3 regions of the Fictibacillus arsenicus genome follow, and region 3 is predicted to be linked to each of the others. Evidence: riboswitches for the same ligand, from Rfam matches in the RefSeq annotation. Region 3 holds a riboswitch; each other region holds the start of a gene.

The links. Region 3 has a riboswitch for lysine ahead of ABE41_RS14060 (aspartate kinase). Riboswitches for the same ligand answer to the same signal wherever they lie in the genome.
Region 1: linked by a shared signal. The riboswitch ahead of lysA (diaminopimelate decarboxylase) and the one ahead of ABE41_RS14060 (aspartate kinase) in region 3 are both predicted to bind lysine.
Region 2: linked by a shared signal. The riboswitch ahead of ABE41_RS15635 (Na+/H+ antiporter NhaC family protein) and the one ahead of ABE41_RS14060 (aspartate kinase) in region 3 are both predicted to bind lysine.

Annotation. Positions count from the first base shown of each region.
Region 1 covers NZ_CP016761.1:2,350,064-2,360,040, reverse strand. Annotated here, with positions in the region: gene ABE41_RS12185 (D-alanyl-D-alanine carboxypeptidase family protein) at 1-29, shown strand, start outside; gene spoIIAA (anti-sigma F factor antagonist) at 144-494, shown strand; gene spoIIAB (anti-sigma F factor) at 496-936, shown strand; gene sigF (RNA polymerase sporulation sigma factor SigF) at 949-1,707, shown strand; gene ABE41_RS12165 (stage V sporulation protein AA) at 1,833-2,453, shown strand; gene ABE41_RS12160 (stage V sporulation protein AB) at 2,443-2,865, shown strand; gene spoVAC (stage V sporulation protein AC) at 2,884-3,339, shown strand; gene spoVAD (stage V sporulation protein AD) at 3,351-4,367, shown strand; gene spoVAE (stage V sporulation protein AE) at 4,369-4,719, shown strand; gene ABE41_RS12140 (stage V sporulation protein SpoVABEA) at 4,720-5,316, shown strand; gene ABE41_RS12135 (spore germination protein) at 5,282-6,754, shown strand; lysine riboswitch at 6,821-6,997, shown strand; gene lysA (diaminopimelate decarboxylase) at 7,091-8,413, shown strand; gene ABE41_RS12125 (peptidylprolyl isomerase) at 8,482-8,916, shown strand; gene ABE41_RS12115 (DUF309 domain-containing protein) at 9,132-9,644, opposite strand; gene ABE41_RS12110 (segregation/condensation protein A) at 9,781-9,977, shown strand, end outside.
Region 2 covers NZ_CP016761.1:3,050,236-3,060,212, forward strand. Annotated here, with positions in the region: gene lipA (lipoyl synthase) at 1-221, opposite strand, end outside; gene ABE41_RS15625 (M23 family metallopeptidase) at 413-1,414, shown strand; gene ABE41_RS21110 (MetS family NSS transporter small subunit) at 1,895-1,999, opposite strand; gene ABE41_RS15630 (sodium-dependent transporter) at 2,001-3,503, opposite strand; gene ABE41_RS15635 (Na+/H+ antiporter NhaC family protein) at 3,693-5,282, opposite strand; lysine riboswitch at 5,425-5,606, opposite strand; gene yunB (sporulation protein YunB) at 5,710-6,564, opposite strand; gene ABE41_RS15645 (dihydrofolate reductase) at 6,621-7,103, opposite strand; gene ABE41_RS15650 (thymidylate synthase) at 7,100-7,894, opposite strand; gene ABE41_RS15655 (YunC family protein) at 8,287-8,589, shown strand; gene ABE41_RS15660 (hypothetical protein) at 8,624-8,836, opposite strand; gene ABE41_RS15665 (DUF72 domain-containing protein) at 8,932-9,774, opposite strand; gene nfsA (oxygen-insensitive NADPH nitroreductase) at 9,802-9,977, opposite strand, start outside.
Region 3 covers NZ_CP016761.1:2,717,592-2,727,568, reverse strand. Annotated here, with positions in the region: gene ABE41_RS14075 (histidine phosphatase family protein) at 224-814, shown strand; gene trxA (thioredoxin) at 931-1,242, shown strand; gene uvrC (excinuclease ABC subunit UvrC) at 2,042-3,793, shown strand; lysine riboswitch at 3,859-4,047, shown strand; gene ABE41_RS14060 (aspartate kinase) at 4,162-5,397, shown strand; gene ABE41_RS14055 (YslB family protein) at 5,681-6,127, opposite strand; gene ABE41_RS14050 (succinate dehydrogenase cytochrome b558 subunit) at 6,433-7,041, shown strand; gene sdhA (succinate dehydrogenase flavoprotein subunit) at 7,057-8,817, shown strand; gene sdhB (succinate dehydrogenase iron-sulfur subunit) at 8,820-9,575, shown strand; gene ABE41_RS14035 (acyl-CoA thioesterase) at 9,691-9,977, shown strand, end outside.

The DNA.
Region 1 (9,977 bases), 370 kb from region 3:
CAGCAGGGCAAATGTCAAAATCTTTATAAATCATTGTTATTCTTGACATTTATAGGCGAATTCCCACTAGTTTTGTCATCAGTGAAGGAATTCGTCTATTTTTATAGAAAATCACGTTATCCAAAAAAGAAGGAGAGGATAGCGTGGGATTAGCTGTCAATCTGGAACTTAAACACACTGTTTTGTGTATCCGCTTAGACGGAGAACTTGATCACCATACAGCAGACTTGCTCAGATCACAAGTGGAAGATTACTTGAAAAAGCATACCGTAAACCACATCATTCTTAATTTAGAAGGTTTAAGTTTTATGGATAGCTCTGGTCTTGGTGTCATTTTAGGCCGTTATAAACAAATTAAGAATCAGGATGGAGAAATGGTGGTATGCGCTATTTCACCTGCTGTAAAAAGACTTTTTGAAATGTCAGGCTTATTTAAAATTATCAGGCTTGAGGAAGATGAAGAGCTTGCACTGCAGGCATTGGGGGTGGCTTAATATGAGAAATGAAATGAAGATTCAGTTTTCAGCTTTAAGTCAAAACGAATCCTTTGCCCGTGTGACTGTTGCAGCATTTATTGCCCAAGTCGATCCTACTGTGGACGAATTAACTGAAATCAAAACAGTTGTTTCTGAAGCCGTTACAAATGCAATTATCCATGGTTATGAAAATAAAGCAACCGGCATGGTTTACATTGAGGCAGCAATAGAAGAGGACACTATCCACCTTACGATACGTGACGAAGGTTTGGGGATACCTGATCTAGATCAGGCGAGACAGCCTCTATATACTTCTAAGCCAGAGCTGGAACGCTCAGGAATGGGCTTTACGATCATGGAGAATTTTATGGACGAAGTTGAAGTCATCTCAGAACCGTCGTACGGAACTACGATTCACTTGACAAAATACTTAACCAAAAATAAAGCTATGTGTAATTAAGGGAGTATGCCTATGGATGTCGAGGTGAAAGGCAGCAAAAGCGAACCGTTTCTTAAGGATGAAGAGATAAAATTATTAATTAAACAAAGTCAGGAAGGAGACCAGCACGCCCGCGATACGATTGTTGAAAAAAATATGCGGCTTGTCTGGTCTGTGGTTCAGCGCTTTTTAAACAGAGGTTATGAAGCAGATGACCTTTTCCAAATCGGCAGTATTGGTCTGTTAAAATCAGTGGATAAATTTGATCTGTCTTACGATGTAAGATTCTCGACCTACGCTGTTCCGATGATTATCGGCGAGATTCAGCGTTTTATACGTGACGACGGAACAGTAAAAGTAAGCCGCTCTCTGAAAGAGACTGGCAACAAGGTTCGGAAGGCTAAAGACGAGTTATCTAAATCTCTTGGACGGACACCGACGATTAATGAAGTCGCTCAATATCTAGAAGTAGCGGTGGAAGATGTTATTATGGCACAGGACGCTGTAAGAGCACCTCAGTCTATACATGAGACTGTTTATGAAAATGATGGTGATCCAATAACTCTTTTAGACCAAATCTCAGATCATGCAGAAAGTAAATGGTTTGATAAAATTGCTTTAAAAGATATTATGGACAAGCTGGATGAGCGGGAGCGTCTAATCGTGTATTTACGATATTTTAAAGACCAGACCCAATCCGAAGTAGCTGAACGGCTTGCCATCTCACAAGTTCAAGTATCGAGACTCGAAAAGAAAATATTGTTATTTATGAAAAACCAGATGGAGACTTAATAAGTCTTATCTGGTTTTTTATTTTTTTAGTGGTAGTTTTTGGTTGTTTTCTGTTGTAAAGCATGATTAGAAATGCCAAATCGCATACTAAACACAAATGCGCTGAAGAAAAGAGGCGAAGTAAATTGGATAAAGTAATATACCTTCGTATGCGGCAACGCGTTCAAGTCCTTCAGCATCAGAAAGTAACGATTGAAGATGTAGCGCAAATCGTCGCATCAGATGAAAAAGAAAGGGAGATTAAAAAATATATCATTCATGAAGTAACCCCCGAAGATAAACATTTAATTGTTATCGATGTAATGAGGGTAATAGGTACGATTCAAAAGAATAACCAAGAGATCGATGTTCAGACGATCGGACCCGCCCAGTCCATCTTGGAAATCCAGATGAAACAAAAAACATTAGCTCCAGTATATTTTGTACTCGTGTGGCTTCTGCTCTTCACGGGTTCGGCTCTTGCCATTATGAATTTTCATGAAGATGTCAGCATGCAGCTTGTTCATCAGAAAATTTATTACATGATTACTGGGCATTATAAGGAGCAGCCACTGCTGTTGCAGATTCCTTATTCATTTGGCCTGGGGCTCGGAATGATTCTATTTTTTAATCATTTGTTTCGAAAAAGGCTTAATGAAGAACCAAGTCCGCTCGAAGTAGAAATGTTCAATTACCAGCAAGACCTCGATCAGTATGTAATCGTCCATGAAAATAAAGAAACAGAGAAGAAAATCAATGACGATTAAAGTTTTGCTTATTGCCTTTATTGGATTTGGCGGAGGTATAACTGTAGGTTCAGGTCTCGTTGCATTGATAACGGTTCTGGGGATTGTACCAAGGCTTATGCAGCTTTCAAAAACCTACAGCTTTATAAGAAGTTACGAGCTAAGCATTATACTTGGTGCGGTTTTAGGGGGATGGATGAACTTGAGAAATGCTTCATTTTCATTTTCTCCGATAATTCTTGCACCGGTCGGCTTACTGGCTGGTATTTTTGTCGGAATGCTTGCCGCTGCATTAACGGAGGTATTAAATGTTTTGCCGATTTTAGCGAAGCGTGTGGGCTTTGGTGAAAAAATTATCATTATATTAATGGCCATTGTGTTTGGAAAAATTTCGGGGTCCTTGTTTCATTGGATCTATTATATCAATCATTAAGAAGTGGAGTGAAACAACATGGCAACAAAAGAAGAACAACAAGCTTATGCTGAAAAAATTAAACCAATACAGCCTAAACCTCCATATGTGATCAATTGCTTAAAAGCATTTTTCGTAGGCGGTTTAATCTGTTTAATCGGCCAAGCGATACAAAATTTTTATATGACGTTCTTTAATTTTTCACAAGAAACAGCAGGTAACCCAACTGTTGCAACCCTGATTTTGATCGCTGCCCTTCTGACAGGTCTTGGTGTCTATGATAAGATCGGGCAATTTGGTGGAGCGGGATCAGTTGTACCAGTAACGGGTTTTGCTAACGCTGTAACGAGTGCTGCCCTAGAACATAAAAGCGAAGGACTAGTACTAGGTGTCGCAACAAACCTGTTCAAACTAGCCGGTGCCGTTATTGTTTTTGGAGCGGTTGCAGCTTACATTTTTGGAATGATCAGATATATATTTCAGCATGTGATGTGAGGAGTGAGCTCATGAATTTATTAGGCAGACAAACATGGAAATTTGCAAACAGCATCTATTTGAATGCTGCTGGTACTGCTGTTGGTCCAATGGAAAGTGAAGGACCGCTCGGAAGCTATTTTGATAAGACTTATAACAATCTACATTGCGGTCAAAAAAATTGGGAGCTGGCTGAACGGCAGCTGATGGAAGATGCAATTGATTTCTGTTTAAAGAAATCAAAACTAAACCCTGAAGACATTAACTTTTTGCTTGCAGGAGATCTTTTAAATCAGATTGTATCCTCAAATTATACAGCCAGAGGAAACGGTATCCCTTTTTTAGGGGTTTTTGGAGCTTGTTCTACTTCTATGGAATCTCTTGCGCTTGGAGCCGCCCTGGTAGACGGCGGTTATGCAAACAGAGTTATTGCGGCGGTCAGTTCACATAATGCAACTGCTGAGAGGCAGTTCAGATATCCAACTGAATATGGCGGGCAAAAACCAGATACAGCAACATTTACCGTGACTGGAGCAGGTGCGGCACTAGTAAGTAAAGAGGTATCAGATATAAAGATTACTTCAGCTACAGTAGGAAAGGTTGTAGATCTGGGTATTAAAGATCCTTTTGATATGGGTTCAGCTATGGCTCCTGCCGCGGCAGATACGATTGCTGCCCATTTTAAAGAGATGAATGTCTCACCTGACGAATACGATCTTATCGCTACGGGAGATCTGTCAGGTGTCGGAGCCCCAATAGTAAAAATGCTTCTTAAAGAACAAGGATATGACATTTCTGATAATCACTGTGACTGCGGTTTAATGGTCTATCGTTCAGATCAGCAAGTGTTTGCTGGGGGAAGCGGTTGTGCATGTTCGGCAGTCGTAACTTATGGCTATATCCTGGATGAAATACGAAAAGGAAACTTAAAGAAGGTGATGATGGTCGCTACAGGTGCACTGTTAAATCCTGTGATGGTCCAGCAAAAAGAAACAATTCCAACTGTCGCTCATGCAGTAGTTTTAGAGCGGGCGGAAGGAGGTATGTAAGATGGAATTTCTATGGGCCTTTATTGTAGGGGGACTAATTTGTGTAGTTGGTCAATTAATGATGGACATTTTAAAATTGACACCTGCCCATGTTACATCATCATTTGTTGTAATTGGAGCTTTTCTGGATGCTTTCGGTATTTATGATAACCTCATTAAATTTGCAGGAGCCGGTGCTACTGTTCCTATCACCAGCTTCGGACACTCATTGCTGCACGGAGCAATGGCAGCAGCTGATGAACATGGATTTATCGGTATAGCAATGGGGATTTTCGAATTAACTTCTGCAGGTATATCATCTGCTATTCTTTTTGGATTTTTAGTTGCAGTTATCTTCGAACCAAAGGGGTGATTGAGGGTGAAAAAACGGGTTATTTTTATAACTGATGGAGATCTTTATGCGCTTCGGGTTGTTGAACATGCTGCCACAATAATTGGCGGACGCTGTATTTCACAGTCTTGGGGAAATCCGACTAAAAAAAGCGGTGAAGAACTTGTTGAAATGATCCGTAAAACCCCTCATGATCCTGTGCTTGTAATGTTTGATGACTGTGGCTTTAAAGGTGAAGGTCCTGGTGAGCAGGCTATGAGAATTATTCATCAACAAGAGGACATTGAAGTTATCGGTGCGGTTGCAGTCGCATCTAAAACGCATTTTGCAGAATGGACAAAGGTTCATTGTTCGATGGACAGATATGGTGAACTCACTGAGTTTGGGATTGATAAAAGCGGAGTGCCTGATTTGGAAACTGGAAGAATCAATGGGGATACGGTCTATATTTTAGATGAATTGAATCTTCCTTTCATTATCGGGGTAGGGGACATCGGCAAAATGGCCGGATTTGATTCCGTAGAAAAAGGAGCTCCCATTACTTTGAAGGCAATCAATCTCATTTTAGAAAGGAGCGAATCTCATGGCAAATACAAAAAACAAAACACCGATCAGTAAAAACATTGAAGAGAACGAAAAGTTCTTAAAGGACCGTCTTGGTATCGGAGTCAGTTTTGATGTTGGGGTACGCAAGATTTTCGTGCTTAAAAAAGAGCTTCAGCTTTACTATTGCACGGGCCTCTGCGACAGTGAATTTATTATAATGCTTTATCGCGAGCTTATGGATATGGATCATGGCCACAGATCTCCTGGGAAAGTAAAGGAACTTGTACATAATCACCTGGCCCATCAGCAGGTTGAACTTACAAAATCACTTGATGAAGCGGTAGACCGTATGCTTTCAGGATTGATCGTCATTTTTCTTGATGGTGAGGAAGAAGCGTTTATTGTAGACGTGAGAAGCTATCCGGGAAGGTCACCAGAAGAACCGGATATTGAAAAAGTTGTAAGGGGAGCTCGTGACGGCTATACAGAAAACATCATTATTAATACAGCTCTTACGAGAAGAAGAATACGGGATGAAAGACTTAGACATGAAATTCTGCAAGTAGGCGAACGATCAAAGACGGATATCTGCATTTCATATATCCAGGATGTTGCTGACCCTGGTCTGGTAGATCTTATCAGAAAAGAACTAAGCAAAATTGAAATAGATGGGATTCCCATGGCGGATAAGACCATTGAAGAGTTTATCGTAAAGCAAGGCTGGAACCCGTTTCCACTCGTACGGTATACAGAAAGACCAGATGTTGCCGCGCAGCATTTAATGGAAGGGCATGTACTAATCATCACGGATACTACACCAAGTGTAATGATCACACCGACTACACTTTTTCATCACGTCCAGCACGCAGAAGAATATCGGCAAACACCATTTATCGGTGCCTTCTTAAGATGGATTCGTTTTAGCGGGATAATCATGTCCGTTTTTTTGGTGCCGATGTGGCTTTTATTTTCAATGCAACAACAGCTGCTGCCTGACTTTATAGACTTTATTGGACCTAATAAAACAACGAATATTCCATTGTTCCTGCAAATTTTGTTTGCTGAAATTGGGATTGATATTTTAAGGCTGGCCGCCATTCATACTCCAAGCTCACTTTCAACGGCAATGGGGCTGATTGCTGCAATTCTGATCGGTCAAATTGCAATAGATGTTGGTTTGTTTGTTCCAGAGGTTATGTTGTACGTGGCCATAGCAGCAATTGGTGGGTTCTCGACCCCAAGTTATGAACTTAGTGTAGCGAATAAAGTAGCCAGACTTGTTCTTATAGTATTAGTGGTACTGTTTAAGGTCCCAGGCTACATGATTGGAGTAACGTTGTTTATTCTTTACTTAAGCACCATAAAAAATTTAAACACGCCATATCTATGGCCGTTCATACCATTTAATCCAAAAGCGTTTTTGCAGATTCTTGTACGGGTTGCCGTGCCGCTGTCAAAAGTGCGTCCTAGCATCGTACATCCGCAGAATAGAAAAAAGCAGCCAAACTAATGTATCTGTCCCTTGTGGATTAAGAAAAATTATGCTAAAATTCATAATTAATTCAATATATGCCTCATTTGAGGTAGAGGCGCAAAACGAATAAGTAGCATATGGAGTTCATGGAAGACGATGAAATATGACGAAAGGTCAATTTGCCGAAGTGTAGAAGGAGATCCATTTCTTTTTATGCTGGGCCGCTGCTGAACAAGCAGCGGACTGTCACTACAACAGTAGTGGAGAGCTATTCCGACATGAGGGCACGGTCAAGACAGCCTGCCTTAATTACGGCTGTCTTTTTGTATTGTCGGGATTGAATTCTCCATCATCATGGAGAGGGGATTAATTGTGAATTTACATGGCACAGCTAAAATCGGAGAAAATAATCATCTTTGGATAGGCGGAGCAGATACGGTCGAACTTGCAAAAAAGTATGGCACACCGCTTTATCTATATGATGTTTCTTTAATAAGAACTAGAGCGAGAGGATTCAAGAAAGCATTTGAAGAAAAGGGTGTTGGATATCAGGTAGCATACGCCAGCAAAGCATTTTCTTCCATCGCGATCATTCAGCTCATGGATCAAGAAGGGTTAAGTTTGGATGTTGTATCCGGCGGGGAACTTTATACAGCACTCCAAGCAGAATTTCCTGCAGAACGGATCCATTTTCATGGCAACAACAAAAGTGTTGAGGAATTAGAGTTCGCACTTAAAGCAGGAGTAGGTTGTATTGTAGTAGACAATTTTTATGAAATAAATCTTTTAAAGACACTTTGCAGACAAGTGAATAAGAAAGTCAAGATCTTATTGCGACTTACACCTGGTATTGAAGCCCATACACATGATTACATCATAACCGGGCAGGAGGATTCTAAATTTGGTTTTGACTTAGGAAGCGGTCAAGCAGATAAGGCGTTGCAAGAAGTCCTTGAGTCTGAGTTTTTCGAGGTACTTGGCATACATTGTCACATAGGTTCTCAAATCTTTGAAACGGAAGGTTTTACGTTAGCAATTGATAAGCTGTTTAGCCACTTTGCGATTTGGGAAGACAGCTATCAATATTTTCCTCGAGTAGTGAATCTAGGGGGAGGTTTCGGTATTCAATATACTTCTGATGACACACCTCTTGAGCCAGAACAGTATGTAATGGCAATGATTGATGAAGTTAATCGTAAAATGGCTCAATTCGAAGGAAAATCAATGCCTGAATTATGGATTGAACCGGGAAGATCGCTCGTTGGAGATGCTGGGACAACGATCTATTCGATCGGTTCACAAAAAGAGATTGAAGGCGTTAGACATTATGTTTCAGTTGATGGCGGTATGACAGATAATATCCGTCCAGCCCTTTATCAAGCAAAATATGACGCATATACAGCAAACAAGATGAACGATAAGCCTGCCCAGACAGTATCAATTGCAGGAAAGTGCTGTGAGAGCGGGGATATGCTCATTTGGGATTTGGAGCTGCCTGAAGTGACGGATCAAGATTATCTTTCTGTATCTTGTACAGGAGCGTATGGATACAGTATGGCAAACAATTATAACCGAATACAGCGTCCAGCAGTTGTCTTTGTAGAAAATGGTGAAGAACAGCTTGTCGTTAAGCGAGAAACTTACGAAGACTTAGTTAGACAGGATGTACCCCTTAAATCAAAGGTTTTTGTGTAAATTAGTTTACGAGGATGTCATTTCACCGTACAATGGTAGGTGAATGAAACATAAGGAGGCCTATTTTAATGAAAAAAGGTTCAATCGAATTTGAAAATGGTGAAAAGATATTATTTGATCTATACCAAGAAGAAGCACCTGGAACTGTAGAAAACTTTGAAAAGCTAGCAAACGAAGGATTTTATAATGGAGTAACATTCCACCGTGTAATTCCTGGTTTCGTAGCACAAGGCGGAGATCCAACTGGAACTGGCGCAGGGGGCCCAGGTTACTCAATTCCATGTGAAACTGAAGGAAATCCTCACAAACACGTAGCAGGATCTCTATCAATGGCTCACGCTGGCCGTGACACTGGTGGAAGCCAGTTCTTTATCGTACACGAGCCTCAGCCGCATTTGAATGGTGTTCACACAGTTTTCGGACAAGTTACTGAAGGAATGGATACTGTTTTGCGCATTAAGCAAGGCGATGTAATGAAAGAAGTTAAGGTTTGGGAAGAATAATCATTAGTTCACTAAAGCTCCGGGTCTCCGGAGCTTTTTTTATGGAAATAGAAGAGGAGGGTCTGTCGGAAATTTCGATAAATATTTTAGATGTGGAAAAAGCGGCCATTACCATGGATAAATTGAAAATTACCCTGATAAAAAACATAAATTTATACGTTATGCAAAAAAATCCTTGCCGGGTACCGCGAATGGCAAGGATTCTAGCACATTTTTTATAAAGTTCGTTTTTTCTGCAATTTTTGTTTTTCTCTTTCTTCGATAACTGGAGTTCTGTCTCTTAATCTATGCTTATGAATGATTTGATCATCAGGAATTCTCTTTGTTTTCCAATCTTCTTCTGTTTTTGCTGATTTTTTTAAGCAAGCGTGAAGAAGAGGATGGCTCATAGGGAGTGCAATAGAAGTAAATTCTTTCTGCTGATCAATTTCTTTTTTTCTGTTCTCTAGTACTTCAAATAAGGTATCAACATCCAATCCTAATTCAATCAAAGCATTTCTTTCTTCATAGAGTTTTTGAATTCCGCTTGTTATCATTCTTTTTGCACCGTTCATATTACTGCGTCTTTGGTGGTAAAGAGCTACAGCGATCTGGATGAGCCCCGGCCATAGGTTTCCTTTCATACCTTCGTTCTTCCAATGCTCCTCGAGTACTTCATGGCACTCAAAAAAATCTTGATCAGTATGGAAATAAATTAAATAATCAATCCAAGCTTTCGGATAATTCAACTTTGTCCCCACCCCTTTGCTTTTACGCATTTAGTTTAACATAGGCTTCTTACGAATAAAAATACAGCTTCTGAATGTTGAAATTATGATATAATTTTATAATACAAAAAACGTTGATAAAAACTGGGGAAATGTTATGCAATATAGTGTGAAGCTTGATGGATTTGAAGGTCCGCTTGATTTGTTGCTTCATTTAATTCAAACATACGAAGTAGATATTTATGATATACCTGTAGCGATAATTACGGAGCAATACTTGCAATATATACATACCATGAAAGAGCTTAAACTGGATGTTGCCAGTGAATATTTAGTGATGGCTGCAACTTTGCT
Region 2 (9,977 bases), 330 kb from region 3:
CAAAAACGGCATGCTCGGGTACAGATGTCACCTAAGATCATAAATGTTGCTGTTTTACGGATAGCCCAGCACTCATGAATGTTAGGACATTTCGCCTCTTCACAAACAGTATGTAGCTTCTTTTCTCGCATCATTTTCTTTAGTTCTTTATAATTTTCGTTTGTGTTTAGCTTTATTTTCAACCATTCCGGTTTACGTACATATTCTTCTTTCTTTGCCATCATCATCACCCCAAATTTTCTTGGTCTGAAAGTCACATTTTTGTTTAGATTTAAACATTATTCCCATCAATACTCTACCATACGACAGCCAAAACTCCAAACATGAGTTTTTTTCCAGCATTTTTCCTTCATGTTTTTTTGTAAGTTCAACAAACTAATGGTAAATGAAAGAAAGGAGTGGTTTGGGACGTATGAGGAAATTTACAGTCCTGTTCCTCACTCTGGCAGCCCTTCTAATGACCTTTCTTCCTGAAAGAAGCAGCGAGGCAGCCGAGCGATTTACTAAAGAAGATGTTGACAGGCTGAGCCTTTATAAAAAAATGGAGTCTGTCACACTAATTCCATGGCATTATTTTGCGGGCGTCGATCAGTATGAAAGAAGTGTCCGAAAAGCGAGACGCGACCTTCCGGCAAGAAAAGGGCTAGTGGGCATATACTTTTCCCCTATTCAATGGTCAGGACCAATCAATCCGATAATGGATGATACAAATCCTGAGCGAATTGCCATGTTTGGCGGAATCGGAAAAGATGGCAACAATGATGGAATTGCTGATCGAAACAACGATGAAGATATTCTGTTTACATTCGCTGAGATCATTCAAAAACATGGTCACGATATTGAAAATTTCAGAATCGGGCTTTGGAGTTATTATCAAAGAGACAAAGCTGTGGATATCATTATGGAAAACGCAATGATCTATGAGACATATGGTACTGTTTCTTTAGATAAACATAGCTTTATTGTGCCTTTAAGATCCAACTACAGCTATCGTAGCACATGGGGTGACCGCCGCGGATTTGGCGGGCTTCGTATCCATGAAGGAACTGATATTTTTGCTGATTATGGTGTTCCAGTGAAAGCTGTCTCGTATGGAGTCGTAGAAGTCAAAGGATGGAACCGCTTTGGCGGATGGAGAATCGGGGTTCGTGACATTAATAACGTGTATCACTATTACGCTCATTTAGGGAGTTTTAATAAAAGCATTGAAAAAGGCTCGATCGTAGAACCAGGTACTGTGCTTGGCTATGTCGGCAGTACAGGATACGGTCCTCCTGGAACGTCAGGAAAGTTTCCGCCGCATCTTCATTTTGGAATGTACCGGGATAACGGGATTACAGAGTGGGCATTTGATCCGTATCCATATTTAAAAGCGTGGGAACGCCAGGAAAGAGTCGATAGCAAGAGAAGATAATAAAAAGAAGCTGAAGCAGCCTCTTTTTTGTTGGGATGAACGCGTATTCCGTATGGCGATCATAAATTCCGTATGGCGATCATAAATTCTGTATGGCGATCATAAATTCCGTATGGCGATCATAAATTCCGTATGGCGATCATAAATTCCGTATGGCGATCATAAATTCCGTATGGCGATCATAAATTCCGTATGGCGATCATAAATTCCGTATGGCGATCATAAATTCCGTATGGCGATCATAAATTCCGTATGGCGATCATAAATTCCGTATGGCGATCATAAATTCCGTATGGCGATCATAAATTCCGTATGGCGATCATAAATTCCGTATGGCGATCATAAATTCCGTATGGCGATCATAAATTCCGTATGGCGATCATAAATTCCGTATGGCGATCATAAATCTCGAGCTGCGCTCTGATTTATGATCTAAGAATGAAAAAAGCTGATTCCTCAAACGAGAAATCAGCTTTCTTTTTATTTTTTTCTAGAAACCCGTACCACATTCCCTATACTAGCCAGCAAGCCACCCCAAAGGATCACCATGCCGATAACCATCATTGCAATCGCACTGCCTGTCATATCAGCTGACCTCCCTTTTCTCTTGTACAGCATTTGTTTTCCATTTCACTAAGCTTAGTAAGAACCCAAGTACGATAACACCAATAGCAACAGCTAATCCATACGTAACGACTAATCCAGTCGGATATCCGCCATAGTTTTCAGCAATGTTTTGTTTAATGTTATCAAACATCATGTAGCCAAGAAGAATTGGTGTTATAACACCAAGGCATATTTTCCACCATAATCCTGTTCTTAAATCCGAAATAACATTCGCATGATCTTGAAGTCCCTTCATCTGTTTGAAGAACCAAGCGATAAGTACAACTTCAACAAGACCTGCTAATGTAATTCCAAAGTTGTTAATGAAGTAGTCTGTAATATCAAGCATGTACAATCCGCCTTTTGTTGCGAAAAGTAAAGAGATTACAGAAGCAACTCCTCCACCCATAAGTACTGCTTTTGTTCTGGAAATTCCGAATTTATCTTGTAATGCTGCAACATATGTTTCAACGATTGAGATTAGCGATGTCATACCCGCAAATACAAGTGTTAAGAAGAACATTGTTCCGAAGAAGGCATTTCCTCCTGGGAACTCATTAATAATTGCCGGGAAGACTTCAAAAGCGAGTCCGATACCGCCTTTTACAACTTCAGCAACAGGCAGCCCTTGCTGCATAGCCATGAATCCTAGTGCTGCAAAAACTCCGATACCAGCAAGAAGTTCAAAACCTGAGTTTGCAAATCCAGTTATAAATGCATTGTTATTAATATCAGATTTCTTTGGCAGATAGCTCGAATACGTCACCATGATTGCAAAAGCAATAGATAATGAGAAGAAAATCTGACCGTAAGCCGCTACCCATACCTTACCGTTATTGATCATACTCCAGTCAGGTGAGAAGAACGTATTTAATCCTTGACCTGCACCTTCAAGAGTTACTGCACGAATAACAATTAATAAGAACATAATCACTAGAGCAGGGATAAAAATTTTATTGAATCTTTCAATACCTTTTGAAACGCCCTTATATAATACTAATAGCGTTACTACCCACACGATTAAAAGCGCAATTACTACTCCTGGAACAAGACCGCCAACCTCGCCTGGCTTAGCACTTAATTGCAGCACTTCACCGTAAAAGAAATCAGAAGGCTTGTCTCCCCATGTAAGATTTAAAGAGTAAATAGAGTACTTGAGTGCCCATGCAATGATTACTGCATAATAAGTTGAGATGACAAACGCTACAAATACTTGCCACCATCCAAGCCATTCCGCATTCTTGTGAAGACGGAAATAAGATAGCGGTGCTGATCCTCTGTACTTATGTCCTAGTGTAAATTCCAGGATCAATAAGGGAATACCTGCCGTTAATAGTGCTACTAAGTAAGGGATAAAGAATGCTCCTCCACCGTTTTCATAAGCAACAGCTGGAAATCTCCAGATGTTACCCAATCCGATCGCAGAACCGACTGCTGCTAAAATAAAACCGTAGCGGCTTCCCCATTGTTGCCGATCTTCCATTGTTGTTTCCCCCTTTTTGATAAAGTCAAAAATTTTACAATTGTTACTGTTTTCTGACTATTCTGGGTTTAGTATATTACAATTAAATGAATCCTGTCAAAATGTTTTTAGTAATTTTGTCGTAATATAGCGAATCAGGTCGTATAAATATAAGAAAAAGTGCCCGGTTTAAAACCGGGCACTTCCAAATTAAGCTCTTATTGTATTTTTATTAACACTATCTTTACCGGACCATTTTTTTATTAGGACTATTGAAACAGCGAAAACAGCAAATGCTGCAAGCAGTCCGATCCAAACACTTCCTGTTAATCCTAATGCTAAATAGCCAATGGCTGAAATAACAGCGGCAATTAAACTATAAGGAAGCTGCGTCATTACGTGATCGATATGATGGCTTCCCGCTCCTGTAGAAGAAAGAATGGTTGTATCAGAAATTGGTGAACAATGGTCTCCAAATACTGATCCAGCAAGTACTGCAGCTAATACAGGCAGCATAAGTTCAACATTCGTAGAAGCTGCAATCTCTGCAGCAATAGGAAGCATTACACCAAAGGTTCCCCATGATGTACCTGTCGCAAAGGCCATAAGACCAGACAATACAAATAATACTAACGGCAGATAAGCCAGGTTCATGTGCTGATCCACTAATCCAGCTAAATATTTTCCTGTTCCGAGACTATCGATTACTGAAATAATCGTCCACGCAAAAATTAAAATCGTTACAGCACCCATCATGGATTGTGCGCCTCTACCCAATCCTCTTGCTAATCCAGAAGCTCCCATCTTTTTAGGCAAGAAGAAAAGGATTGCTGTAGCTAAACCAATTAATCCTCCATAAAGCAGAGACTTCGGTACATCTGTATTTTCAAAAATGGATAGAAGAGTAACCTTTGTAGGTTCTTCTAGACCCTTTACATTTTCAATACCAGTATAGAACATGAAACCAACTGTTGCTGCGATTAAAAGAACGATCGGCCACACAAGGTCTCTCACTTTTCCTTTATCACTTTCTTCAAGCTTAATGCCTTCACCAATTGCTCCTTTTTTCTCTGGATCAATAACTTCTCCAGTAGCTAAAGCACGTTGTTCATGCTGTTTCATCGGACCGAAATCCAATTGAAAATAAGCAACTGCAAATACCAAAATAAGTGCAAAAACTGCATAAAAATTCATTGGAATCATTTGAATAAAAGCACTAAACGCTGAAATATTTGTGATCTCATGAGTTGCTAAAATCGTTCCAATAATACCGATAATATAAGCACCCCAGCTTGATACCGGAGAGATTACACAAACAGGCGCAGCCGTTGAATCTAGATAATAAGCAAGCTTAGCACGTGAAATTCTGTGGCGGTCTGTTATAGGTCTGCTAACATTTCCGACAGCTAATGAATTGAAATAGTCATCGATAAAAATTACTAGTCCAAAAACCACTGTCAGAATTTGAGCACCTCGTCTAGTCTTTACTCGGGAGATAGCCCATTCACCAAAAGCGCGGCTTCCGCCAGCCATGGAGATAATACTTGTCATCATTCCCAAGATCAATAGGAACAATAGAATATAGACGTTCCACTCGTTCAGGGCTCCATCTGAAATAAAATGCCCTTTAACAATCGTTCCAATCTCTTTCAATGTTGCTCCAATATTAAAGTCATGAAGCAGTAATGCGCCTGCTACAATCCCCGCCCCTAGCGAGATAAGTACTTGCCTAGTTAAAATAACCATTAATATGGCTAATACTGGCGGTATTAATGAATAAATCGAATTCTCAAATTCCATGATGTTCCTCCTTCTTCTAATTAGCCATCCATGTTGAGGAGTTTATACAGGACGCTGAGGAAAAAAAGACAAAATAAAAAGCGATTAATAGACAAGGAAATAACCTGCTATCAATCACTTAAGTAATTTATGGTTTTCCTCATCGATCAGTAGTCCTCCACTGCGTAGTTACCCTCGCAGTGACAGTTTTACACTTATTTAGTGTAAACCCAGCAAAAATGAACAGACCGTCATTTTTTGCTTCGGCGGAAGTTCCTTTCCTTTTTCTTCACAGACGTCACTCTCTGAAAAAGTACTCTTAAAATCCGCTCCTCTACCCCATCGGTGATAGGCTTAAAGACATATAAAATTTAAAATTCACTTATCATTATAACAAAGTTCGCATATTGGTCAACCCTGATAGAAGTTGTTAATTTAAGGAAGCCTTTTATTCAGCTGATTCATCTGCAACTTCATCGGCAGCACTTTCCTCTATTGCCTCAGCATTTTCTTCCTTCTTCTTTTTAGCATCTTCTTTATCTTTTATATTGGGATCAATTGGAAGTGCTGGCTGAATCGGATCTCCTGATTGATTATAATAAATCGGTACTTCTCCAGGAATAAACTGTCCCATGATCTGTATCGGTCTCGTAACTGTAGCTGTTTCAGTAGCAAAAGGGATAACTACTTTCGCCTTTACCGTGACAATGATATTAATTGAGATCCACGTATTATTAATACCAACCGTTTCAATTTTCTCTTCGATGTCTGTGTTTACATCGCCTACGATCGTAAACTTAATCGGAATTTTCGGACCTAAGTTTGCGAGTAAAGAGTTTTCAGTTGCCTGCCCCAATGGGATAGACATAATTACTCCGGGTTCATTTGAATGATTTTTTGATAAACCTAATTCATTTGACTCAATACTTTTCGGAATACGGCCTTCTTCAATTTCCTTCAAAAACTCTTGAACAACAATGGCTGATTGATTTTGTACTTTATTCACTATTTGCTGGTTCACACCTGCATATACAATATTCCCATCTTTATCTTCTTTAGAGACTAGAATGTCTTGCATATCAATCGAATCAAACAATTTATTAATAATGGCTTCATTAATCGCCAAGGATGCGATCTCTTCTGTTTTTCTTTGAGCTACATGCATCAAAGTAGGTTCAATTCCACGGTCCACCAGCCACAATCCTTGAAGTGTGATAAATACAAAAAGAGTAAAGGAAATAAGCACAACATATCGAAACGGAAGCGGCCCTTTTCGCAGTCTCATTTTTTTTCGTTTAAACAAAAGGTAACCCCCCTTTCCTACAATGTATGCAGACAAGAGGGGGGCTCATTCGAGTTTTAAGACTTAATTTTTTCGTATACTACCAATTCATGAGGATATTTGTTTTTTTCATCAACGATTCCTTCTGTCCGGGATACCTCTTTCCACTCGTTATCATTTAATTCAGGAAAATAAGTATCGGCTTCAAACGTATGATGAATCTCGGTAATATATAAGCGGTCTGCAACAGGAAGAAACTGCTTGAAAATCTCTGAACCGCCTATTACACATATTTCTTCAGCATTTATTTGCAGTACTTCATCTACAGAATGAACAATAGTTGTCCCTTCTGCCTCATAACTTTGATCTCGGGTAACTACGATATTTTCTCGACCAGGCAGCGGTTTGCCGATCGATTCATATGTTTTTCTGCCCATAACTATTGGTTTCCCCATCGTTGTTTTCTTGAAATGCTTTAAATCATTAGGAAGGTACCACGGCAGATCATTATCTTTTCCGATGGCCCGGTTTTCATCCATAGCTACGACAAAAGAAATCATACACTCACCTCACCTTTAATATGAGGATGCGCCTCATAATCAACGAGTTCAAAATCATCAAAAGTAAAATCAAAGATATTTGTAACACTCGGATTCAATTTCATTTTAGGCAGTGGCTTCGGTTCCCGTGTCAGCTGCAGCTCAACCTGCTCGATATGATTCAGATAGATATGAGCATCACCAATCGTATGAACGAATTCTCCAGGCTTCAGACCGGTCACCTGAGCCACCATCATCGTTAATAGGGCATATGAAGCGATGTTAAACGGAACACCCAAGAAGCTGTCAGCAGAGCGCTGGTATAACTGACATGAGAGCTTTCCATCTGCAACGTAAAACTGAAACAGCAAATGACATGGAGGCAAAGCCATATTTGGTACATCTGCAGGATTCCATGCTGAAACAATCAATCTTCTTGAATCAGGGTTATTTTTAATATCATTAATCACGTTTGAGATTTGATCGATTGTATCCCCGTTTGGAGCGGACCATGAACGCCACTGATGGCCGTAAACAGGTCCTAAATTTCCCTCTTCATCTGCCCATTCATCCCAGATTCGAACTTTGTTTTCTTTTAGATAGGCGATATTTGTATCACCTTTTAAGAACCATAAAAGTTCATGAATGATTGATTTTAAATGAAGCTTTTTTGTTGTCACGAGGGGAAAACCATCTTCCAAGTCAAATCTCATTTGACGTCCAAATACAGAGACCGTTCCAGTGCCTGTCCGATCTTCTTTTTTCGTGCCATTATGTAAAATATCTTGAAGAAAATCCAAGTATTGTTTCATTTTTATCGCCTCCTATTTTTCTTGGGCAGTTTTCGTAACTGTGATTGCTATTGGAAGATGTTGATTTCCGCTCCAGGTGCTCGCTTTCCGCGGGGCGTGCGGTGAGCCTCCTGGCGCTTTGCGCCGTTAGGAGTCTCACCTGTCCGCTCGTCCCGCAGGAGTCTCGCACCTTCCGCTCCAATCAACTTTTCAACGAAGATTTTTCTAAAAATGTCCGTAGCAATAATCTTTTAGAAAAAGCCATTTCCTATTATCGTATCACAGAGGGCAGTCCTGTCCAATCTTTAGATTAAATTCTTTTTTGTTCATTATTTCGCCTTAAAATTAGCTTCAACACCTAACACTTTTTCCTTTTTTACACATAAAAATAGTAAGGAGAAAGGAGTGGAAGCATGTTAGAGATGAACCCGATTTTAATAGAAGGACATCCGTTTACCGCTGTCACCCTTCGTTTGCCAAAAACAAATTTTATGGCTGTTTTTAACGAGAATGGATATATTATGTGCGGAGCTTTAGATGTAGCCTTATTGAACGAAAAGTTAGCAGACCGTAAAATTATTGCAGGGCGTGCTGTAGGAGTAAGAACGATCGAGCAGCTGCTGGATGCACCTTTAGAATCTATTACACTTGAAGCAAGGGAAAAAGGTATTGAGGTTGGTATGCAAGGGAGAAAAGCACTTTTAAAGATGCTTTAAAAATAAAAAACTGCGCAGCATCGCGCAGTTTTCTTTATGCTTTAAAACGGTCTCTGGTGACTTTTAATGAGATTAGATTGATACATAACACCAGTGTCAGAAATTGAATCCGTTCAGAGTTGTTTGTAAATATGTAGATAAATAGCAAATAAACGCCACTGACGACAAACGCAATCTGTAAGTAGTACATCATCTGAATCAATTTTTTGAAATCCAAGGTGATCCCCACTTTCTTCATCCAGCTCACGTTATTTAATTCACCTTAATAGTATATCAGGCTGTTTACTAAATTGAATCTTTTATTACCTTTTGAAATTAATTTGTAATATTAGGAAATTAATTTTAAAATAAATCGAGCTGGCGGGGTGCCAGAAAATCGTATTGTATATCTAAAAGATCGATCATTTCCTTTGCATTATCTGCTGCATCTCCGCCTGAATTGTTGTTAAACAAGATTGTAAGGTTCTTAGTTTCGGAAGCTAACGTCTGAATGCGCTCTTTCCACTCCAGCAGTTCTGCTTGATTATAACGGTACAAATAACGGACTTCTCTCCAATTTGGCTGTCCTGAATTGTTCCATCCGTATACGTTTCTGCCATGCAAACGAATCAGTGTTTTTTCCTCTGTTGTATGCATGACAATCGGTATAGAACCGCTCCCTGCCTGCGGCTCATCGCAAACCGTGTGTATCCACTGTTCTTCGTCTATGAACCGAAGTGTTTTTTCCTTCATCTCTTCACTAAACCATGTTTGATTCCGAAACTCTAAAGCTACTGGAATATCACCCATCATCTCTTTTGCATATCGAAGATCCTGAACATTTTCTTTTTTACAGTCGAACCATGGCGGATACTGAAAAAGAACCATCTCCAGTTTTCCTGAAGTGATCACCGGCTGGATAGATTGTATGAACGCGTCGAACATTTGTTTACCAGAATCAAAAGGCAGCTTTCCTCTCGAATGGCCTGTCATCCCTTGATACGCTTTAACAACAAAGGAAAAATCCTTTGGTGTAGCTGCAACCCACTTTTCATAGTTTTTTGCAGGCTGAACCGCATAAAAGGAAGAATCCACTTCTACAACAGGGAAATGACCGCTGTAAACCGCCAGTTTATCTCTTGCAGGAGTACCGTCCGGATAAAGTGAATCGTGATCTCCCCATCCCGTTACACCTATTTTTATCATTCTCTAAACTCACCTGCCTGTAAGTTTTTAAGTTTTATTTAATCCCTTTTCACGAACAAATTCTTTCATATAAGCTCGCTTCGGAGACGACATTGAAGTGGTGATTTGTGTCACCCATCCTTCCGTACGTTTGCCGCCAGTTCGCTTCTTATAATATTCAGCTGTTTCCTTTTCATATTGATTTAAAAGTTTTTTCGTTTCCT
Region 3 (9,977 bases):
CCTGCGTCTACAAGCAAAACAGCATAGAAGCGTGTTCCTCGTCGCATGCCTTGCAAGAAGTATATTCAGGTGGTTGGCACGCAGGAGTCTCGCACCTTGCGCTCCAATCAACTTTTCAACGAAGTGTCTTTAAAAAACGATTCAAAAACAACAATCTATTTGAAAAGAGCCTTTAAAAAGATAACAATGTACTTTGATGTGTATTGAAGAGGGGGAGTTTTTGGTGACGACTATAGCCTTTATTCGCCATGGAGAAACGGATTGGAACATTGAAAGAAGGGCTCAAGGATGTATGGATATTCCATTGAATGAACAGGGAATAAAGCAGGCTAAAGCCCTTGCGGAACGTCTTCGTACAGAAAAATGGGATGCGATCTATGCGAGTCCATTATCAAGAGCTTTTAAAACCGCAGAAGCGATTCAGGAATTAACAGGACTGGATATTTTGCCGGATGATAGGCTGCGCGAGATCTCATTTGGAGAAACAGAAGGAACTACTGAAGCTGAAAGAATAGAACGCTGGGGAGAAGATTGGATTAAGCTTGAGCTCGGCAGGGAATCAAATGAGCTGGCTGACACACGGTGGCAAGAAGCTTTAAAGGAAATTGTTCAGAACCACGAGAACCAAAAAGTTCTCATCGTGACTCACGGCGCACTCCTTGTGAGGATTTACAAATCTTTTTTACAGGATAAAACGGATAAGTGGTATGGATTAAATAATACGTCTCTTTCGATCTTTAAACTTCAGGACCAAAATTGGTCTTGTGAATTGTTTAATTGTCACAAGCATCTAGAAGAGGCAAAAACCATATAACGTTTGTCATAATTAAAACTTGGGTACCATAAAGTTGAGCAAACTATTAGCAACTGTGTAATTTGTGGTGATATACTTTGTTTACACTTTGTTAATTTAAAAGGAGGGCCAAATAAATGGCTATTGTAAATGCATCAGATCAAACATTTAATACAGAAACAAATGAAGGTTTAGTACTTGCTGATTTCTGGGCACCTTGGTGCGGACCTTGTAAAATGATCGCTCCAGTTCTTGAAGAACTAGACCAAGAGCTTGAAGAAGTTAAAGTTGTTAAACTTGATGTAGATGAAAACCAAGAAACAGCTGGGAAATATGGTGTAATGAGTATTCCTACACTTCTAGTATTCAAAGACGGCCAAGTCGTTGATCAAGTTGTAGGCTTCCAGCCAAAAGACGCATTGGTTGAGCTTTTAAACAAACATAAGTAAACATCGTCAAAGCCCGGTATTCCGGGCTTTTTTCTATGGGAGCTGTTGACGCCTAAAGTTTAGGGAACGAAGCAAATGGCTCCCAATAAAGCCTGCCCCACTTGTTACCAGTATGTTCACGCTCAAATGGTAATAAAGTGTTCCCCAGAAGAACACGGTAAAAAGAAGTTCCAATCACCTACAAAGTCAGAACGACAGGTACTTCATTTATTACATTCAAGAAATACTTAGGGAATGTGATCCCAGGAATATGGAATGAAATGAGAAGACCCGTAAGAAAGATTAGAGAGTATCCTTCCTGTGATACAAATGAATGATGGCCATCCAAGACCTGCTTTCTTTTGCAGGTCTTTTTTTAGGCTGTTTTCGCAAACTTTGATACTTTTGGAAGTGGTTGATTTCCGTTACAGGATGCTCGCTTTCCGCGGGGCGTGAGGTGAGCCTTCTCGGCGCTTTGCGCCATTAGAAGTCTCAATTAAGCATGTGTGCTCCTGCGTCTACAAGCAACTCCTAACGAAGCGAGCTTCCTCGTCGCATGCCTTGCGAGAAGAATACTCAGGTAGCTGGCACGCTGCTCCCGCAGGAGACTCGCACCTTGCACTCCAATCAACTTGTCAATGAAGAGAATAAAAAAAATGAGCCAAAAGCAACAATCTTTTAGAGAAGAGCTTTTTTATAAAGTAAACAAAAAAGTGATGAGCGGTAAAGAACTAAAAAAGTCATTTTCTATGATATTATGATTAAATAACAGGTACACCAGAGGGGTGGAAAGATATTGACCTCAATTAAACAAAAATTAATGCTGCTTCCAGATCAGCCTGGCTGCTATTTAATGAAGAATGAATTTGGAAAAGTAATCTATGTAGGGAAAGCAAAAGTATTAAAAAATAGAGTGAAATCATATTTTTCTGGATCGCATGACGGAAAAACCCAGCGGTTAGTCAGTGAGATCAGAGACTTTGAATATATTGTTACTTCTACTGAAATGGAAGCCTTAGTTCTCGAGATGAACTTAATCAAAAAACATGATCCTCGTTATAACGTCATGTTAAAAGATGATAAAAGCTATCCATACTTAAAAGTTACTTCTGAAAAACAACCTCGTCTTTTATATACAAGGAAGATTAAGAAAGACGGCGGAAAATATTTTGGTCCATTTGTTAACGCATATGCTGCACAAGAAACAAAAAAGCTTCTGGATCGTATTTTTCCGCTAAGAAAATGTGATACGATGCCGAAAAGAGTATGCCTCTATTACCATATTGGTCAATGTCTTGGTCCATGTGTTTATGAAGTTTCAGATGAACAGAACAAACAAATGGTAGAAGGTATCATAAAGTTCCTGAACGGCGGTTACCAGGATGTGAAGACACAGCTGTCAGAAAAAATGCTTGAAGCATCTGAAGCCTTAAATTTTGAACGGGCAAAAGAGCTGCGTGACCAGATCCAGCATATTGAAGCCGTTATGGAAAAACAAAAGATGATGACTTCCGATTTAGTCGACAGAGATGTATTCGGTTATCATTTCGATAAAGGCTGGATGTGTGTACAGGTGTTTTTTATTCGTCAAGGGAAAGTTATTGCTAGAGATATATCTGTATTTCCTTTTTACGGGGAAGCGCACGAAGACCTGCTTACTTTTATTGGCCAGTTTTATCTTCAAAAAAATCATCTGCTTCCAAAAGAAATTCTTTTGCCCAAACAGGTGGATGCTAATATGATTCAAGAGCTTCTTAAAGTTAAAGTTCTTCAGCCGCAAAAAGGGCAAAAGAAGGAACTAGTTGAATTGGCCACAAAAAATGCAACTCTTGCACTGCACGAAAAGTTTGCACTAATCGAGCAAGATGAAGCACGGACAATAAAAGCAGTTGAAAACTTAGGCGAAAGAATGGGTATTGCTCCGCCTTATAGGATTGAGGCATTTGATAACTCAAACATTCACGGTACAGACCCAGTTTCAGCTATGGTTGTCTTTGTTGACGGGAAGCCTTATAAAAAGGATTATCGAAAGTATAAAATAAAATCTGTAGAGGGTCCTGATGACTATGCTTCTATGAAGGAAGTTGTTCGCAGAAGGTATTCGAGATTGCTTAGAGAAGAAGGTGAATTGCCAAGCTTAATCCTTATTGATGGCGGGAAAGGTCAGATTTCAGCTGCTCAAGATGTACTTGAAAACGAACTTAATCTTTTCATCCCTGTGGCAGGGCTGTCAAAGGACGAGAAGCACCGTACATCTCAATTATGGCTCGGTGATCCGCCTGAGATGATTCAACTTCCGAGAAACAGCCAAGAATTTTACTTGCTTCAAAGAGTGCAGGATGAAGTGCACCGTTTTGCCATTTCTTTTCATCGCAAAGTCCGGTCAAAAAGTATGTTCGAGTCTATTTTGGATGGGATTGCTGGGATAGGAGAAAAAAGAAAGAAGATGCTGCTCCGTCATTTCGGGTCAATGAAAAAAATGAAAGAGGCAACGGTGGAAGAGATTCAGGAAGCGGGAGTTCCAAGAGCAGTTGCGGAAGAAATAAACAAAGCTTTTTTATCAAAAGACTAGTTGCAGTCATTTAGTAACTTTGTTAAAATGAGACCAACTTTATAAATATGCCATGCTTCTGATGAAGTGATGGTAGAGGAGCAGGAACCAATAGTATCCCATCTGAAGAGAAGAAGCTCTTGTGAGGGTGGAAGAAAGGGGATTCTTGCCGAAGTTTAAAAGGACTTCTAGCCTTTTATGCTGGACCTGTATTGAATAAATACAGAGCTGTCACACAATTCCCCCCAGGACTTGTGTGGAGGACTATCTCACTAGGGGGAAACAAACTTGGCTTGCTGCGGATATAGCAACAATAGGGTTTTTCCTTATTGTTGCTTTTTTGTTTCTTAAAGAGATAGAAAATTAAAACAGGAAAGGATTTGGAGAAGATGGGGAGAATCGTACAAAAATTTGGCGGTACAAGTGTCGGTTCGGTTGAACGGATCCAAAACGCTGCAAAAAGAATTATTAACGAAGTCAACAATGGCAATGAAGTCGTTGTTGTCGTATCTGCAATGGGCAAAACAACAGATGAACTTGTCAGATTGGCTGGAGAAATCAGCAAAAATCCTTCTAAACGTGAAATGGATATGCTCCTCACAACAGGTGAACAAGTCACTATAGCCTTATTAACGATGGCTTTGCATCAGGAAGGTTATAAAGCCCTTTCCCTGACAGGCTGGCAAGCAGGCATTCAAACAGAGAATAATCATTCAAATGCCAGAATACTAGACATTGATTCTGAACGGATCAACGGTTTGTTGAAAGACGGGAATATTGTGGTGGTTGCAGGATTTCAAGGCTTGATTCCTGAGACGAATGATATTGCAACACTTGGAAGAGGCGGATCAGACACAACCGCTGTAGCGCTGGCGGCCGTTCTGAAAGCTGATCGCTGTGACATTTATACAGATGTTACCGGTGTTTACACGACTGACCCTCGTGCAGTTAAGACAGCAAGAAAAATACCATCTATTTCTTATGATGAGATGCTTGAAATGGCTAATCTTGGGGCAGGTGTCTTGCACCCGAGAGCTGTGGAGTTTGCAAAAAACTATTCGATTGTTTTAGAAGTCAGATCAAGTATGAGTGATGAACGAGGAACGCTAGTAGAGGAGGAAGCAACTATGGAACAAAACTTAATGGTTAGAGGTTTAGCTTTTGAAGGTAACATAACAAAGATTACGGTAACCAACATGCCAAACGAAATTAATGCTTTGTCGGATTTGTTCACGATCTTGGCAAGCAACGGAATAAATGTAGACATTATCATTCAAAACGTGATGAACCAGGAAAAGACCAATATCTCTTTTTCTATCGACTCCAGTATATTGTCAGATACTCAAGAAGTACTTGCTGAAAACCAAGATAAACTAGGCTTTGAATCTATCAGCTATGAAGGCAATCTTGCTAAAGTTTCCATCGTTGGTTCAGGAATGATCTCTAACCCTGGTGTAGCGGCAATGATGTTTAAAGCTCTATCCGACCAAGATGTGATGATTAAAATGGTAAGTACATCTGAAATTAAAGTTTCAACTGTAGTGAAACAGGAAGATATGATTAAATCAATTGAAACTCTTCATGACACATTTGAACTGGATGCACGTGTTCCTGTTCAAAAATAAGCATTATTTGCCATCGACTTTTATCGGACGGCTTTAAGTAGAAGCAGTTGATTTCCGCTTCAGGATACTCGTTTTCCGCGGGGCGTGCGGTGAGCCTCCTCGCGCTTTGCGCCCTTAGGAGTCTCACCTGTCCCGCTCGACCCGCAGGAGTCTCGCACCTTGCGCTCCAATCAACTTTCAAGGAAGCGTACTCATTTAAATATTAAAAGTAACAATCTTTTAGAAATAGGCTTTTAGAAAAGAGCCTTACAATTAAAGAAAGCCGGCATCAGCCGGCTTTTGTTCATTCAATTGTATCTTTTTTGTCCCATTGGACCGTAATGGAAACTTTATTGCGTTTCATTGACTCAAGTGCTTCTGTTGTACATTTTTTTTGCAGCTGAATTTGTTCTGCTAGAAAACCAGCTTCTAAACTGAAAGTGTTGTGCTGGAAATTCTCGATCCGCTGTTCGATAAGTAACGAATGAAGTGAGAACACCATTTCTGTTTTTGATGCTTCAATCATTTCGAGATTACCCCAGCCTGCTTCATTGAAAAAAGCACTTACTTCTTCCATTGTATGTAAAGGGTATTTTCTGGCAAGGTGTCTGCCAGCCCAATATAGAATATTTCTTTCTTGTTTACCAAGAAGTTCAGGTAATAAATCGCTGCGAAGGATCTCGTACCCAAAAGCTGAAACAGAAGGCTTTTCGACAGGGGTAGTCTCGTCCTTTGTTTTTTGTTTAAACATTCTGCATCCCTTCTTTCTAATTTTTATTATAACGGGTTAAGGGAGCAAACTCTATAGCAACTCGGTATTTGTCGAAAAAGTAATAAAGAACAAACGCTTATGTATCAATAAAATATCCCAATTAAGTTGTTAGCGTTTTCTTGACGGTGTCAAACGATGGGAGTAAAATGGACATGTTGCTAGTTGATTAAACTAATTGTTTAACACTTTTTCCTCTAAAAAAGAGGGAACTTAAAACGCTTACATGTGGAGAGGAACAAAAGATTAGCAGCCAGAGAGAGGCTAAATTTGAAGGGGGCAAGAAAATGGCTGGCAGTAAGGATTTTGTAAACAGAAGGATTCATTCACTTTTAGGAGTTATTCCTATAGGGCTTTTTCTCGTTCAGCACTTGGTTGTAAACCATTTTGCAACTAGGGATGCTGATGCATTTAATGCCGCAGCACATTTTATGGAAAATCTGCCGTTTCGTATTTTCCTAGAAACATTTGTAATTTACTTACCGATTTTATTTCATGCGGTTTATGGTCTTTATATTACATTCCAGGCTAAGAATAACGTTAGCCGCTATGGATATTTCCGCAATATGATGTTCCTTGTTCAGCGTGTAACAGGAGTTATCACATTAATTTTCATTGCATGGCATGTTTGGGAAACACGCGTTCAGGCTGCGCTGGGGGCGGAAGTAAACTTCTCTATGATGGCTGATATTTTAAGTTCTCCATTTATGATCGCGTTCTACTTAATCGGAGTATTATCTGCAGTATTTCATTTTGCTAACGGACTATGGTCGTTCTTTGTCAGCTGGGGCCTTACTGTTTCGCCTCGTTCACAGAAGATTTCAACTTACGTAACGATGGGTGTGTTCGTAGCACTTGCTATCGTTAGCGTACGTACTATTTTTGCATTCATTTAAAAGGGGTGAGACAAATTGAGTAATCAAAAAATTATCGTTGTTGGCGGAGGTCTCGCCGGGTTAATGGCTACAATTAAAGCAGCTGAAGCTGGTGTAAATGTCGACCTCTTTTCAGTAGTTCCAGTAAAACGTTCGCATTCTGTTTGTGCTCAAGGCGGTATAAACGGTGCTGTAAATACAAAGGGTGAAGGGGATTCACCATGGGAACACTTTGATGATTCAGTTTATGGCGGTGACTTCTTAGCAAATCAGCCGCCTGTAAAAGCTATGTGTGATGCTGCTCCTGGAATTATCCACTTGATGGACCGTATGGGTGTTATGTTTAACAGAACACCTGAAGGATTGCTTGATTTCCGCCGTTTCGGAGGAACTCAGCATCACCGTACAGCGTTTGCTGGTGCGACAACAGGACAGCAATTATTATATGCGCTTGACGAGCAGGTTCGCCGTCATGAAGTTGCAGGACTTGTTACAAAGTATGAAGGCTGGGAATTCCTATCTGCCATCATTGATGATGAAGGACAATGCCGCGGTGTTACTGCTCAAAACTTAAAGACTATGGAAATTGTCAGTTTTGCAGCAGATGCTGTTATCATGGCAACAGGCGGACCTGGTATCATCTTCGGTAAATCTACGAACTCCGTAATCAACACGGGTGGAGCAGCGTCAGCTCTTTATCAGCAGGGCGTACATTATGCCAATGGTGAATTTATTCAAATTCATCCAACAGCTATTCCAGGTGATGATAAGCTTCGATTAATGAGTGAATCTGCGCGTGGTGAAGGCGGCCGTGTTTGGACATATAAAGATGGAAAGCCATGGTATTTCCTTGAAGAGAAATATCCTGCTTATGGAAACCTTGTTCCGCGTGATATCGCAACACGTGAGATCTTCCACGTTTGTGTTGATTTAAAGCTTGGTATTAATGGAGAGAACATGGTATACCTGGATCTTTCACACAAAGATCCGAAAGAACTAGATATTAAACTTGGTGGAATCATTGAGATTTATGAAAAGTTCATGGGTGATGATCCTCGTAAAGTTCCAATGAAGATCTTCCCTGCGGTACACTATTCTATGGGCGGCATGTGGGTAGATTATGATCAAATGACGAACATTCCAGGTCTTTTCGCTGCAGGTGAGTGTGAGTACCAATACCACGGTGCTAACAGATTAGGAGCTAACTCTCTATTATCTGCAATTTTTGGCGGAATGATGGCTGGGCCGTCTGCGGTAAAATACATTAGAGGTTTAGAAAAGACAGTCGAAGATGTTTCTTCTTCTGTATTCGAAAACCAAGTGAAGAAAGATCAAGAAGTATATAACAACATCCTTTCTATGGATGGAACGGAAAATGCATATGTGATTCATAAAGAATTAGGAGAATGGATGACTGATAATGTAACAGTTGTTAGATACAATGATAAATTGAAACAAACAGACGAAAAGATACAGGAATTAATGCAGCGCTATAAAAACATCAATATAAATGATACTTCTAAGTGGAGCAATCAAGGTGCATCGTTTACTCGCCAGCTGTGGCACATGCTTCAGCTTGCACGTGTTATTACTCTTGGAGCATTAAACCGTGATGAGAGCCGTGGTGCGCATTACAAACCTGATTTCCCTGAACGTAATGATGAACAATGGTTAAAAACAACAAAAGCGAAATTTAATCCTGCAACAAACGGACCTGAGTTTGAGTACGAAGATGTAGATGTTTCGCTTATCCAGCCACGTAAACGTGACTATTCTAAGAAGAAGGCAGGGGTGTAAACATGAGCACAAAAATGGTGAAATTCATCATCTCAAGACAGGATAACCCAGAGACTGCCCCGTATTTAGAAGAGTTTGAGATTCCGCATCGTCCAAATATGAACGTTATATCTGCTCTTATGGAAATTCGTAGAAATCCTGTAAATGCAAAAGGTGAAGCTACGACTCCCGTAACATGGGAGATGGGATGTCTTGAAGAAGTTTGTGGTGCATGTTCAATGGTTATCAACGGAAAGCCCCGTCAATCTTGTACGGCTCTCGTTGATCAGTTAGAACAGCCGATCAGACTTGAACCAATGAAGACTTTTCCAGTTGTTCGTGACCTCGCGATCGATAGAAGCAGAATGTTTGATGCGCTTAAGCGTGTTAAAGCATGGATTCCGATCGATGGTACGTACGATCTTGGTCCAGGACCGAGAATGCCAGAAACAAAACGCCAATGGGCATATGAACTTTCAAAGTGTATGACTTGCGGTGTTTGTTTAGAGGCTTGTCCGAATGTTAACAGCAATTCAGACTTTATTGGACCTGCTCCGCTTTCACAAGTTCGTCTGTTTAACGCACATCCAACTGGTGAAATGAATAAAGAAGAGCGTCTGAATGCGATTATGGATGATGGAGGACTTGCAGAGTGCGGTAACTCTCAAAACTGTGTACAGTCTTGTCCGAAAGGAATTCCTCTAACAACTTCTATTGCAGCTCTTAACCGTGATACTACTTTCCAAGCGTTTAAGAACTTCTTTGGAAGTGACAGATAAATGAACGAAGAAGGCTTCTCTCAATCGGGAGAAGCTTTTTAATAGGATTTGAAATGATAACTCGTTTAACTGAATAATTAACATGTGCTAAGTTGTCTAAAAAGGTGGTATTGTGATGGCGAGACAAGATTATATTTCAAATATGGAAGAATGGAAGAATGGATTTTATTTTTCCCATGAATTGAATGTTCGCTTTGGTGAAATTGATGGGTTTGGACATGTAAATAACACGAATGTCTTCATTTATATGGAAGAAGCAAGAATTGCGCTGTTTAAGGAACTAGGATTGATGAGGACGTGGGGGGCTCCTGATTCAATAGAAATTCCTGTTGTCGCAGATCTGCAATGTGATTATCTTGCTCAAATTTTGTATGATGAGAAATTAAAGATATATGTAAAAAT